2 regions of the Arthrobacter sp. AG258 genome follow, and region 1 is predicted to be linked to the other one. Evidence: riboswitches for the same ligand, from Rfam matches in the RefSeq annotation. Region 1 holds a riboswitch; the other holds the start of a gene.
What was found. A riboswitch is a leader RNA that binds a small molecule or an ion and turns the genes downstream of it on or off. The one in region 1 is predicted to bind glycine.
Positions count from the first base shown of each region.

Region 2: linked by a shared signal. The riboswitch ahead of gcvP (aminomethyl-transferring glycine dehydrogenase) and the one ahead of gcvP (aminomethyl-transferring glycine dehydrogenase) in region 1 are both predicted to bind glycine.

Region 1 is NZ_SOBI01000003.1:194,911-199,747, forward strand. It holds gene cycA (D-serine/D-alanine/glycine transporter) at 1-773, opposite strand, end outside; glycine riboswitch at 918-1,016, opposite strand; glycine riboswitch at 1,307-1,407, shown strand; gene gcvP (aminomethyl-transferring glycine dehydrogenase) at 1,567-4,449, shown strand; gene gcvT (glycine cleavage system aminomethyltransferase GcvT) at 4,455-4,837, shown strand, end outside.
Region 2 is NZ_SOBI01000009.1:190,307-195,143, forward strand. It holds gene gcvP (aminomethyl-transferring glycine dehydrogenase) at 1-2,508, opposite strand, end outside; glycine riboswitch at 2,698-2,794, opposite strand; gene DFO47_RS18210 (TetR/AcrR family transcriptional regulator) at 2,904-3,440, opposite strand; gene DFO47_RS18215 (MFS transporter) at 3,524-4,837, shown strand, end outside.

The DNA of each region.
Region 1 (4,837 bases):
ATGGCCCTGGGCAGCGTGCGCTCGGGATTCTTGGCCTCGGCGGCGGTGGTGCCCACCAGTTCGATGCCCACGAAGGCGAATACTGCAATCTGGAATCCGGCCACGAAGCCCATGAACTCATTGGGGAAGAACCCGCCATGGCTCCACAGGTTGGTGAAGCTAGCCGTGCCTGCGTCGCTCTGGAAACCGGTGAAGATCATGAAAAGTCCCACGATGATCAGGGCCGCGATGGCGACGATCTTGATGAGGGCGAACCAGAACTCTGTCTCGCCGAACGCCTTGACCGTGGCGAGGTTCAGCAGCAGCAGGATGCCCACCGTGGCCAGGCCCGGGATCCAAAGCGGCAGCGCCGGCCAAAGTTCTTTTGAGTACCCGGCGATGGCGATGACGTCCGCGATTCCGGTGATCACCCAGCAGAACCAGTACGTCCACCCGGTGAAGAAGCCTGCCCACGGACCCAGGAGGTCGGCGGCGAAATCACTGAAGGACTTGTAGTTCAGGTTGCTCAGCAGCAACTCGCCCATGGCCCGCATGACGAAGAAAAGCATGAAGCCGATGATCATGTACACGAAGATCACGGAAGGTCCGGCGGCGGAAATGGTCTTGCCGGAACCCATGAACAGGCCTGTGCCGATCGCGCCACCAATGGCGATGAGCTGGATATGCCGGTTGGTGAGTTGCCGTTCCAGGTGGGGAGGCCCGCTGCGGGCCGCCGTGGCAGCACCCTGGCCGCGGGCTGGTTCGCTGTTGGACGTGGGGGGATGAATCGCCATGAGGAACTCCATCGATAAAGCGGCTTTTGGAGCCGCAAAGATTTGGTTCCTCCCCGCTCTGTTGTGGACCTGAGAGTTTCCGCAGCCAAAGCCGCTTGCACCGTCGGTGAGCCAAGGTCATGCCCGGCTGCTTTCCAGAGTTGCCTGTCCGCGGCGGTACGTGGGCCTGGGAGTTTCCTGGGGAGGGTTTGCTCCTACGGCGCCTGCTGGGTGTACCCGGCAGGACTCTCCCGCCGCAGGTCGAAGGCGTATTCAGTTGGAGGTCGGCGGCTTTTTGGGCCGCCGCCGGGCATGCACGGGACAGGCGCCGACTGGTAGGCCGCTCCGGATACGCTGAGCCAGCCACCGGCGGCGCCAATCCCGGGTTCAGTGTGGTGTCCGTCACGATCGAATGTCAAACCCCTTTCGACACAAGCGGGGAACGAAGGCATCACGCGCCCAGTCAAGCCCCTCACCGAACCTGCCCGATTTGCCACGGACGGGTCTATCCCGGTACCTTGTGAGCCGAATCACCCACATTTGAATAAGCCTTTCGAGCTGTGACGGGAGAGTCCTCCCGGCGAAACACCGGTCAGGCGCCGTAGGAGCAAATCCTCCCCAGGAATCTCTCAGGCCCCCGTACCGTCACGGCGAGGCGACTCTGGAAAGCAACCAGGCTCCGGCCTGGTTCACCGACGGTGCAAGCGGTCCCCTGCCAACAGCAGGCAACGCGGAATCTCTCAGGTCCAATACAGAGCGGGGAGGAACCCATCCCACGCCGTGCCACCCTGGCCGGCCAGACCTGGAGTTCCTCATGACGATTCATTCGCATCCAACATCCTTCGTGGACCGCCATATCGGCGCGCGCCGCCAGGCCGACATCGACACCATGCTCAAGGCCATCGGCTACGACAGCCTGGATGGCCTGGTTGACGTGGCCGTCCCCGCGCCCATCCGCCAGGAAACTGCGCTCAAGCTGACCGGCGCCCTCAGCGAGGTTGAAGTCCTCACGGAACTGCGGAAGCTTGCCGCCAAGAACAAGACGGCAGTCCAGATGATCGGCCAGGGTTACTACGACACCGTGACGCCGCCGGTGATCCGCCGCAACATCCTGGAATCCCCGGCCTGGTACACCGCCTACACGCCCTACCAGCCGGAAATCTCGCAGGGCCGGCTTGAGGCGCTGCTGAACTTCCAGACCATGGTGCAGGACCTGACGGCGCTCCCGATAGCCAACGCTTCCTTGCTGGATGAAGCCACCGCCGTGGCCGAGGCCGTGCTGCTGATGCGCCGCGCCAACAAGTCCGCGGCAGCCAAGGACGGCAAGACTGTCCTGGACATCGACGTACTTCCGCAGACCATCGCTATTGTCAGGGGCCGTGCGGAGGCGCTGGGCTTCGAGGTGGAGGTCGCGGACCTGTCCAAGGGCCTGCCCGAGGGTGCCATCAACGGCATCGTGCTGCAGCAGCCCGGCGCCTCCGGCCGCGTATGGGACCAGTCCGCCGTCATCACCGCTGCCAAGGACCGCGGCGCGCTGGTCACCGTGGCTGCGGACCTGCTGGCCCTGACACTGATCACACCTCCGGGCGAGCAGGGCGCGGACATTGCCGTCGGCTCCACCCAGCGTTTTGGCGTGCCGCTGTTCTTTGGGGGGCCGCACGCCGCCTACATGGCCGTCCAAAAGGGGATGGAACGTACCGTCCCGGGCAGGATCGTCGGCGTCTCCAAGGACAACGCCGGCACGCCTGCCTACCGGTTGGCCCTGCAGACCCGCGAGCAGCACATCCGCCGCGAGAAGGCCACGTCCAACATCTGCACCGCCCAGGCGCTGCTGGCCATCGTGTCCTCCTTCTACGCCGTTTACCACGGCCCCGACGGCCTGAAGGCGATCGCAGAGACCGTCCACAACAAGGCCAGGGTCCTGGCAACAGCACTCACGTCACTGGGCCGCGAACTGGTCACGGACTCCTTCTTCGACACCCTCACCGTCCGCGTTCCGGGCAAGGCCGCCAAGGTGGTCACCGCCGCTGAAGCCCGCGGCATCAACCTGCGCTTCATCGATCCGGACACGGTAGGCGTCTCCGTTGATGAGACGACGACGGCGGCAACACTTTCCGCCGTCGCCGTCGCCTTTGGCGCCGGTCCGGTGGGTGACGCTCAGGGATTCGAACTGCCCGACACTATTTTGCGCACCTCGGCCTATCTGCAGCACCCGGTGTTCAATACGCACCGGTCTGAAACCCAGTTGCTGCGTTACATCCGGAAGCTCTCGGACCGTGACCTGGCGCTGGACCGGACGATGATTCCGTTGGGTTCGTGCACCATGAAGTTGAACGCGACGGCCGAGATGGAGGCCATCTCCTGGCCGGAGTTCGCCTCGATCCACCCGTTCGCCCCGGACTCCCAGACCGAGGGCTGGCGCGAACTCATCACCGGCCTGGAAGCGGACCTGGCCACGATCACCGGGTATGACCAGGTCTCCATCCAGCCCAACGCGGGCTCCCAGGGCGAGCTCGCAGGGTTGCTCGCGATTCGCGGCTACCACCACTCCCGCGGCGAGCAGCAGCGCACCGTCTGCCTGATCCCGGCCTCGGCGCACGGCACCAACGCCGCCTCCGCCGTCCTCGCCGGCATGAAGGTCGTCGTCGTGGCCACCGCCGCTGACGGCACGATCGACCACGAGGACCTGACGGCCAAGATCGAGGCCAACAAGGACGTCCTGTCGGCCATCATGATCACCTACCCCTCCACCCACGGCGTCTTCGACGGGGACGTCCGCGAAGTCTGCGAAGCCGTCCACGCCGCCGGCGGCCAGGTCTACATCGACGGGGCCAACCTGAACGCCCTGGTGGGGCTGGCCCAGCCGGGCCGGTTCGGCGGGGACGTGTCCCACCTGAACCTGCACAAGACCTTCTGCATCCCGCACGGCGGCGGGGGACCCGGCGTCGGGCCCGTTGCCGCCAAGGCGCACCTGGCACCGTTCATGCCGGGCGATGCGAACAAGGCCGCGCACGAACCCGGGCACGGGGTGGCGATCTCGGCGTCCCGGTTCGGTTCGGCCGGTGTGCTGCCGATCTCGTGGGCGTACGTGAAGCTGATGGGCGGGCAGGGCCTGACCGAGGCCACCAAGTCCGCGCTGCTGGCCGCGAACTATGTCGCGTCCCGCCTGAACGAGTACTTCCCGGTCCTCTACACCGGCGAAGGCGGCCTGGTGGCGCACGAGTGCATCCTGGACCTGCGCGAACTCACCGCGAAGACCGGCGTGACGGCCGAGGACGTGGCCAAGCGGCTGATCGACTTCGGGTTCCACGCCCCCACCCTGTCCTTCCCCGTCGCGGGCACCCTCATGGTGGAACCCACCGAGTCCGAGGACCTCGCCGAGATCGACCGCTTCATCGAGGCCATGATCACCATCCGCCAGGAAATCGACCAGGTGGCCAACGGCGACATCACCCTGGAGGCATCCCCGGTGCGCAACGCACCCCACACTGCGGCCGCCGTCGTCAGCTCTGACTGGGACCGCGCCTACCCGCGGGAGCAGGCGGCCTTCCCCGTTGCCTCGCTCCGCCAGGACAAGTATTTCCCGCCCGTCGGCCGGATCGACGGCGCCGCCGGCGACCGGAACCTGGTCTGCTCCTGCCCGCCCCTCGAAGCGTTCGAGACTTCGACAAGCTCAATCACCGGATTGGAAGACTGATTCCCATGACCGAGAACTACACCGCTCTTTTCGAGCAGCACAAGAAGGCCGGGGCCTCGTTCACGGACTTCGGCGGCTGGCAGATGCCGCTCAAGTACGAGTCTGAACTCGCGGAACACCACGCCGTCCGCAAGGCCGCCGGGCTGTTCGACCTCTCCCACATGGGAGAAGTCTGGGTCACCGGCCCCGACGCCGCCGCGTTCCTGGACTACGCCCTGGTGGGCAAGATCTCCGCGGTCGCCATCGGCAAGGCAAAGTACTCGCTGATCTGCAACGAAGACGGCGGCATCATCGACGACCTCATCACCTACCGCCGGCCATCCCCCGAAGAGGGCGTTGACAGGTACCTGGTGGTGCCCAACGCGGGCAACGCCGCAGTGGTGGCCAA
Region 2 (4,837 bases), on a different contig from region 1:
GGCGTGGAACCCGAAGTCGATCAGCCGCTTGGCCACGTCCTCGGCCGTGACTCCGGTCTTCGCGGTGAGTTCGCGCAGGTCCAGGATGCACTCGTGCGCCACCAGCCCGCCTTCGCCGGTGTAGAGGACCGGGAAGTACTCGTTCAGGCGGGACGCGACATAGTTCGCGGCCAGCAGCGCGGACTTGGTGGCCTCGGTCAGGCCCTGCCCGCCCATGAGCTTCACGTACGCCCAGGAAATCGGCAGCACACCGGCCGAACCGAACCTGGACGCCGAAATCGCCACCCCGTGCCCGGGCTCGTGCGCGGCCTTGTTCGCATCGCCCGGCATGAACGGTGCCAGGTGCGCCTTGGCGGCAACGGGCCCGACGCCGGGTCCCCCGCCGCCGTGCGGGATGCAGAAGGTCTTATGCAGGTTCAGGTGCGAGACGTCCCCGCCGAACCGGCCCGGCTGGGCCAGCCCCACCAGTGCGTTCAGGTTGGCCCCGTCGATGTAGACCTGGCCGCCGGCAGCATGCACAGCGTCACAGACTTCGCGGACATCCCCATCGAACACGCCGTGGGTGGAGGGGTAGGTGATCATGATGGCCGAGAGGACGTCCTTGTTGGCCTCGATCTTGGCCGTCAGGTCGTCGTGGTCGATGGTGCCGTCGGCAGCCGTGGCAACCACGACCACCTTCATGCCCGCGAGGACGGCGGAGGCGGCGTTGGTGCCGTGCGCCGAGGCTGGGATCAGGCAGACGGTGCGCTGCTGCTCGCCGCGGGAGTGGTGGTAGCCGCGGATCGCGAGCAGCCCGGCGAGTTCGCCCTGCGAGCCGGCGTTGGGCTGGATGGACACCTGGTCATACCCGGTGATCTCGGCGAGGTCCGCTTCCAGGCCGGCGATGAGTTCGCGCCAGCCTTCGGTCTGGGAGTCCGGGGCGAACGGGTGGATCGAGGCGAACTCCGGCCAGGAAATGGCCTCCATCTCAGCCGTCGCGTTCAACTTCATCGTGCACGAACCCAACGGGATCATGGTGCGGTCCAGCGCCAGGTCACGGTCCGAGAGCTTCCGGATGTAACGCAGCAGCTGGGTTTCAGACCGGTGCGTGTTGAACACCGGATGCTGCAGGTAGGCCGAGGAACGCTCGACGCCGGCCTCCAGCCCAAAGCCCTGGCCCTCGCTGTGTCCCTCGGCAACCGGGGCGCCGAAGACGTCGGCGACCTGCGCGACGATGGCCGGCGTCGTGGTTTCGTCGAGGGAGATGCCTACGGTGTCGGCGTCGATGGGCCGCAGGTTGATGCCGCGGGCCTCGGCGTCGGAAATCACTGCTGACGCACGGCCGGCAACACGGACCGTCAGGGTGTCGAAGAAGGAAGTGTGCAGGACATCCAGGCCGGCGGCCTTGAGCGCCGCGGCGAGGGTACGGGCGTGGCCATGCGTCGTTTCCGCGATCGCCTTCAGCCCGTCCGGGCCGTGGTACACCGCGTACATGGACGCAACGATGGCCAGCAGCGCCTGGGCGGTGCAGATGTTGGACGTGGCCTTCTCGCGGCGGATGTGCTGCTCGCGGGTCTGCAAAGCCAGGCGGTAAGCGGGAACGCCGGCGTCGTCCTTGGACACCCCAACCAGGCGGCCGGGCAGGGAACGTTCCAGGCCCTTGCGGACAGCCATGTAGGCGGCGTGCGGCCCCCCAAAGAACAACGGCACACCAAAGCGCTGGGCCGAGCCAACGGCAATGTCCGCGCCCTGCTCGCCCGGAGGTGTGATCAGTGTCAGGGCCAGCAGGTCCGCAGCCACCGTAACCAGCGCGCCGCGGTCCTTGGCAGCGGTAATGACGGCGGACTGGTCCCACACCCGGCCGGAGGCGCCGGGCTGCTGCAGCACGACGCCATTGATGGCACCCTCCGGCAGGCCCTTGGACAGGTCCGCGACCTCCACCTCGAAGCCCAGCGCCTCGGCGCGACCCTGCACGATGGCGATGGTCTGCGGAAGAACGTCGATGTCCAGGACCGTCTTGCCGTCCTTCGCTGCCGCGGACTTGTTGGCGCGGCGCATCAGGAGCACGGCCTCGGCCACGGCGGTGGCTTCATCCAGCAGCGAGGCGTTGGCGATGGGCAGTCCCACCAGGTCCTGCACCATGGTCTGGAAGTTCAGCAGTGCCTCGAGCCGGCCCTGCGAGATTTCCGGCTGGTACGGGGTGTAGGCGGTGTACCAGGCCGGGGATTCCAGGATGTTGCGGCGGATCACCGGCGGCGTCACGGTGTCGTAGTAGCCCTGGCCGATCATCTGGACTGCCGTCTTGTTCTTGGCGGCAAGCTTCCGCAGTTCCGTGAGGACTTCAACCTCGCTGAGGGCGTCCTGCAGACGAAGGGCAGATTCCTGACGGATGACCTTGGGGACGGCGGTGTCAACCAGTGAGTCGACAGTGTCGTAGCCAACGGCTTTGAGCATGGTATCGACGTCGGCCTGGCGGCGCGCACCGATATGGCGGTCGACGAAAGTGGTGGAGGCTGGGCTAACCGGCACGAAGGAACTCCATTTACTCAGGCGGCGCAGGGTACGCCACAGCGATTCGGGTTCCTCCCCGCTCTGTATTGGACCTGAGAGTTTCCGCGGTGCCTGCCTGGCAGGACCCGCTTGCACCGTCGGTGAGCACACCGGCTCCGAATCCCCGATTGGGGGTCATGGGAACCGCCTGCTGCTTTCCAGAGGCGCCTCGCCGCGGCGGTACGGGGGCCTGCGAGATTCCTGGGGAGGATTTGCTCCTACGGCGCCTGCCTGTACACCGGCAGAACTCTCCCGCCGCAGATCAAAGGCTATTCACTTGTAAACCAGCCATGTGCTGGATCATGCGGGCCGGTGACAGCCCTCACAACATTCCATTGTCCTATGCCGCAACCCTTCCCGGCAAATGGCGGAGGCTACCTGCGAAGCCGCTCAAGGGCCGCCAGGAGTTCCTCCACGTCAGCCGCCGCTCCCCCTTGCGGCGCCGGACCCACGGACAACATGGCGTTGAAATACAGCCCGTCCCCCATATACAAGACCGCTTTGGCCAGCCCCGGCCCCACGTCGGCCGCGATCTCGTCCAGCCACCGCTGCTGGATGGCCGCGAAACGGCGCCGCGTTTCCTGGTGCGCCACTTCCGCCAGCCTGGTGGCGGCAACGATGGCCCGGTCCAGCGGAGTGTCCGCCCAGACGGAGGAGCGGATGAAGTAGGCCGCCGCCCCCTCGGCGGCCGCGGCCATGGCGTCGGCGTCCTCTTTGGCCAGCCCGTCCAGGCGGTCCAGCAGCACTTCGATGAGCGCTTCCTTGTTGGGGAAGTGGTACAGCAGTCCCCCCTTGGACACGCCTGCCTTTTTGGCCACCGCGTCGAGCGTGGCCGCCCGCTCCCCCACGTCGATCAAGAGGGTTTCGAAGGCGTCAAGGACCGCATCACGGGCTACAGGCTTTCGGGGCATGCTTCCCATCATGCCTTCCGCCGGCGTCGAAAAGGGAAACGGCAAGGTTTTAAACTGTACCGTCTGGACGGTATAGTTATTTTATGACGACTTCCCCTTCGACCTCGGCGCCTGCACGCAGCGGCGGAGCGGCCGGGCGGTCCCCGCGGCGCGACTGGCTCGCACTGGGGCTGCTGATGTTCCCGGTACTGCTCGTCGCCGTGGACAATACCGCCCTGACATTCGCCCTGCCCGCCATCACCCGCGCCCTGGAACCCTCCGGCGTGCACGTGTTGTGGATTATTGACGCTTATCCACTGGTATTGGCCGGTCTCCTGGTATCGATGGGAAGCCTTGGCGACAGGATTGGGCGGCGCCGGTTGCTCATTATCGGCAGCACGGGCTTTGCCGGATTGTCCGCCGCAACGGCTTTTGCGCCCTCCGCGGAGTGGCTGATCGCCGGAAGGGCCGCACTGGGGTTCTTCGGGGCGATGCTGATGCCCTCCACCTTGTCGCTGATCCGCAACATCTTCCCGGAGCCCAACCGCCGACGGATGGCCGTCGCCATCTGGGCTGCCGGATTCTCCGGCGGCGCAGCCTTGGGGCCGATCTTCGGCGGCTGGCTGGTGGAGCATTTCTGGTGGGGCGCCGTGTTCCTGGTGGCGGTGCCCCTGATGGTTCCCCTGCTGGCACTGGGCCGAACTTTCATCCCGGAATCCAAGGACCCGTCGCCGGGAAGAGTGGACGTCCCGAGCATCCTGTTGTCCATGCTGGTGATGGTCCCCATGGTCTACGGCATCAAGGATGTTGCCACCGAAGGTCCGGGCCTAACGGGCCTTGGCAGCATGGCGTTCGGCCTGGCGATGGGCGTGGTGTTCGTGCGGCGCCAGCACCGCCTGGAACACCCCCTGCTGGATATGTCGCTGTTCCGGAACCGGGTGTTCAGCATGGCCATCAGCGCCAACATCCTGGCCCTGTTTTCCTTCAACGGCTTCATCCTGTTCCTTGCCCAGCACCTCCAGCTCCTTGAGGGCCTGAGCCCGTCAGCGGCGGGCGTGGCGATGATTCCGGCGCTGGCAGCCACGGTGGCGGCCGGCTTGGTGGTGGTGCCGCTGGTTCGCAAGGTCCGCCCTGGCTACGTGGTGGCGGCGGGGCTGGCGTTCAGCGCCACGGGATACACCCTGGTGGCGTTTGGAAACCACGACGGCGGACCCGCGCTGCTGCTGGCAGCGCTCCTGGTCCTGGCGCTGGGCGTGGGGACGGCGGAGACCATTTCGAATGACCTCATCCTCGGCTCCGCGCCGCCGGAAAAGTCAGGGGCCGCCGCGGCGATCTCCGAAACCGGCTACGAGGTGGGCTCACTGCTGGGGACGGCCGTCCTTGGCTCCATCCTGACGGCCTCCTACCAGCACAACCTG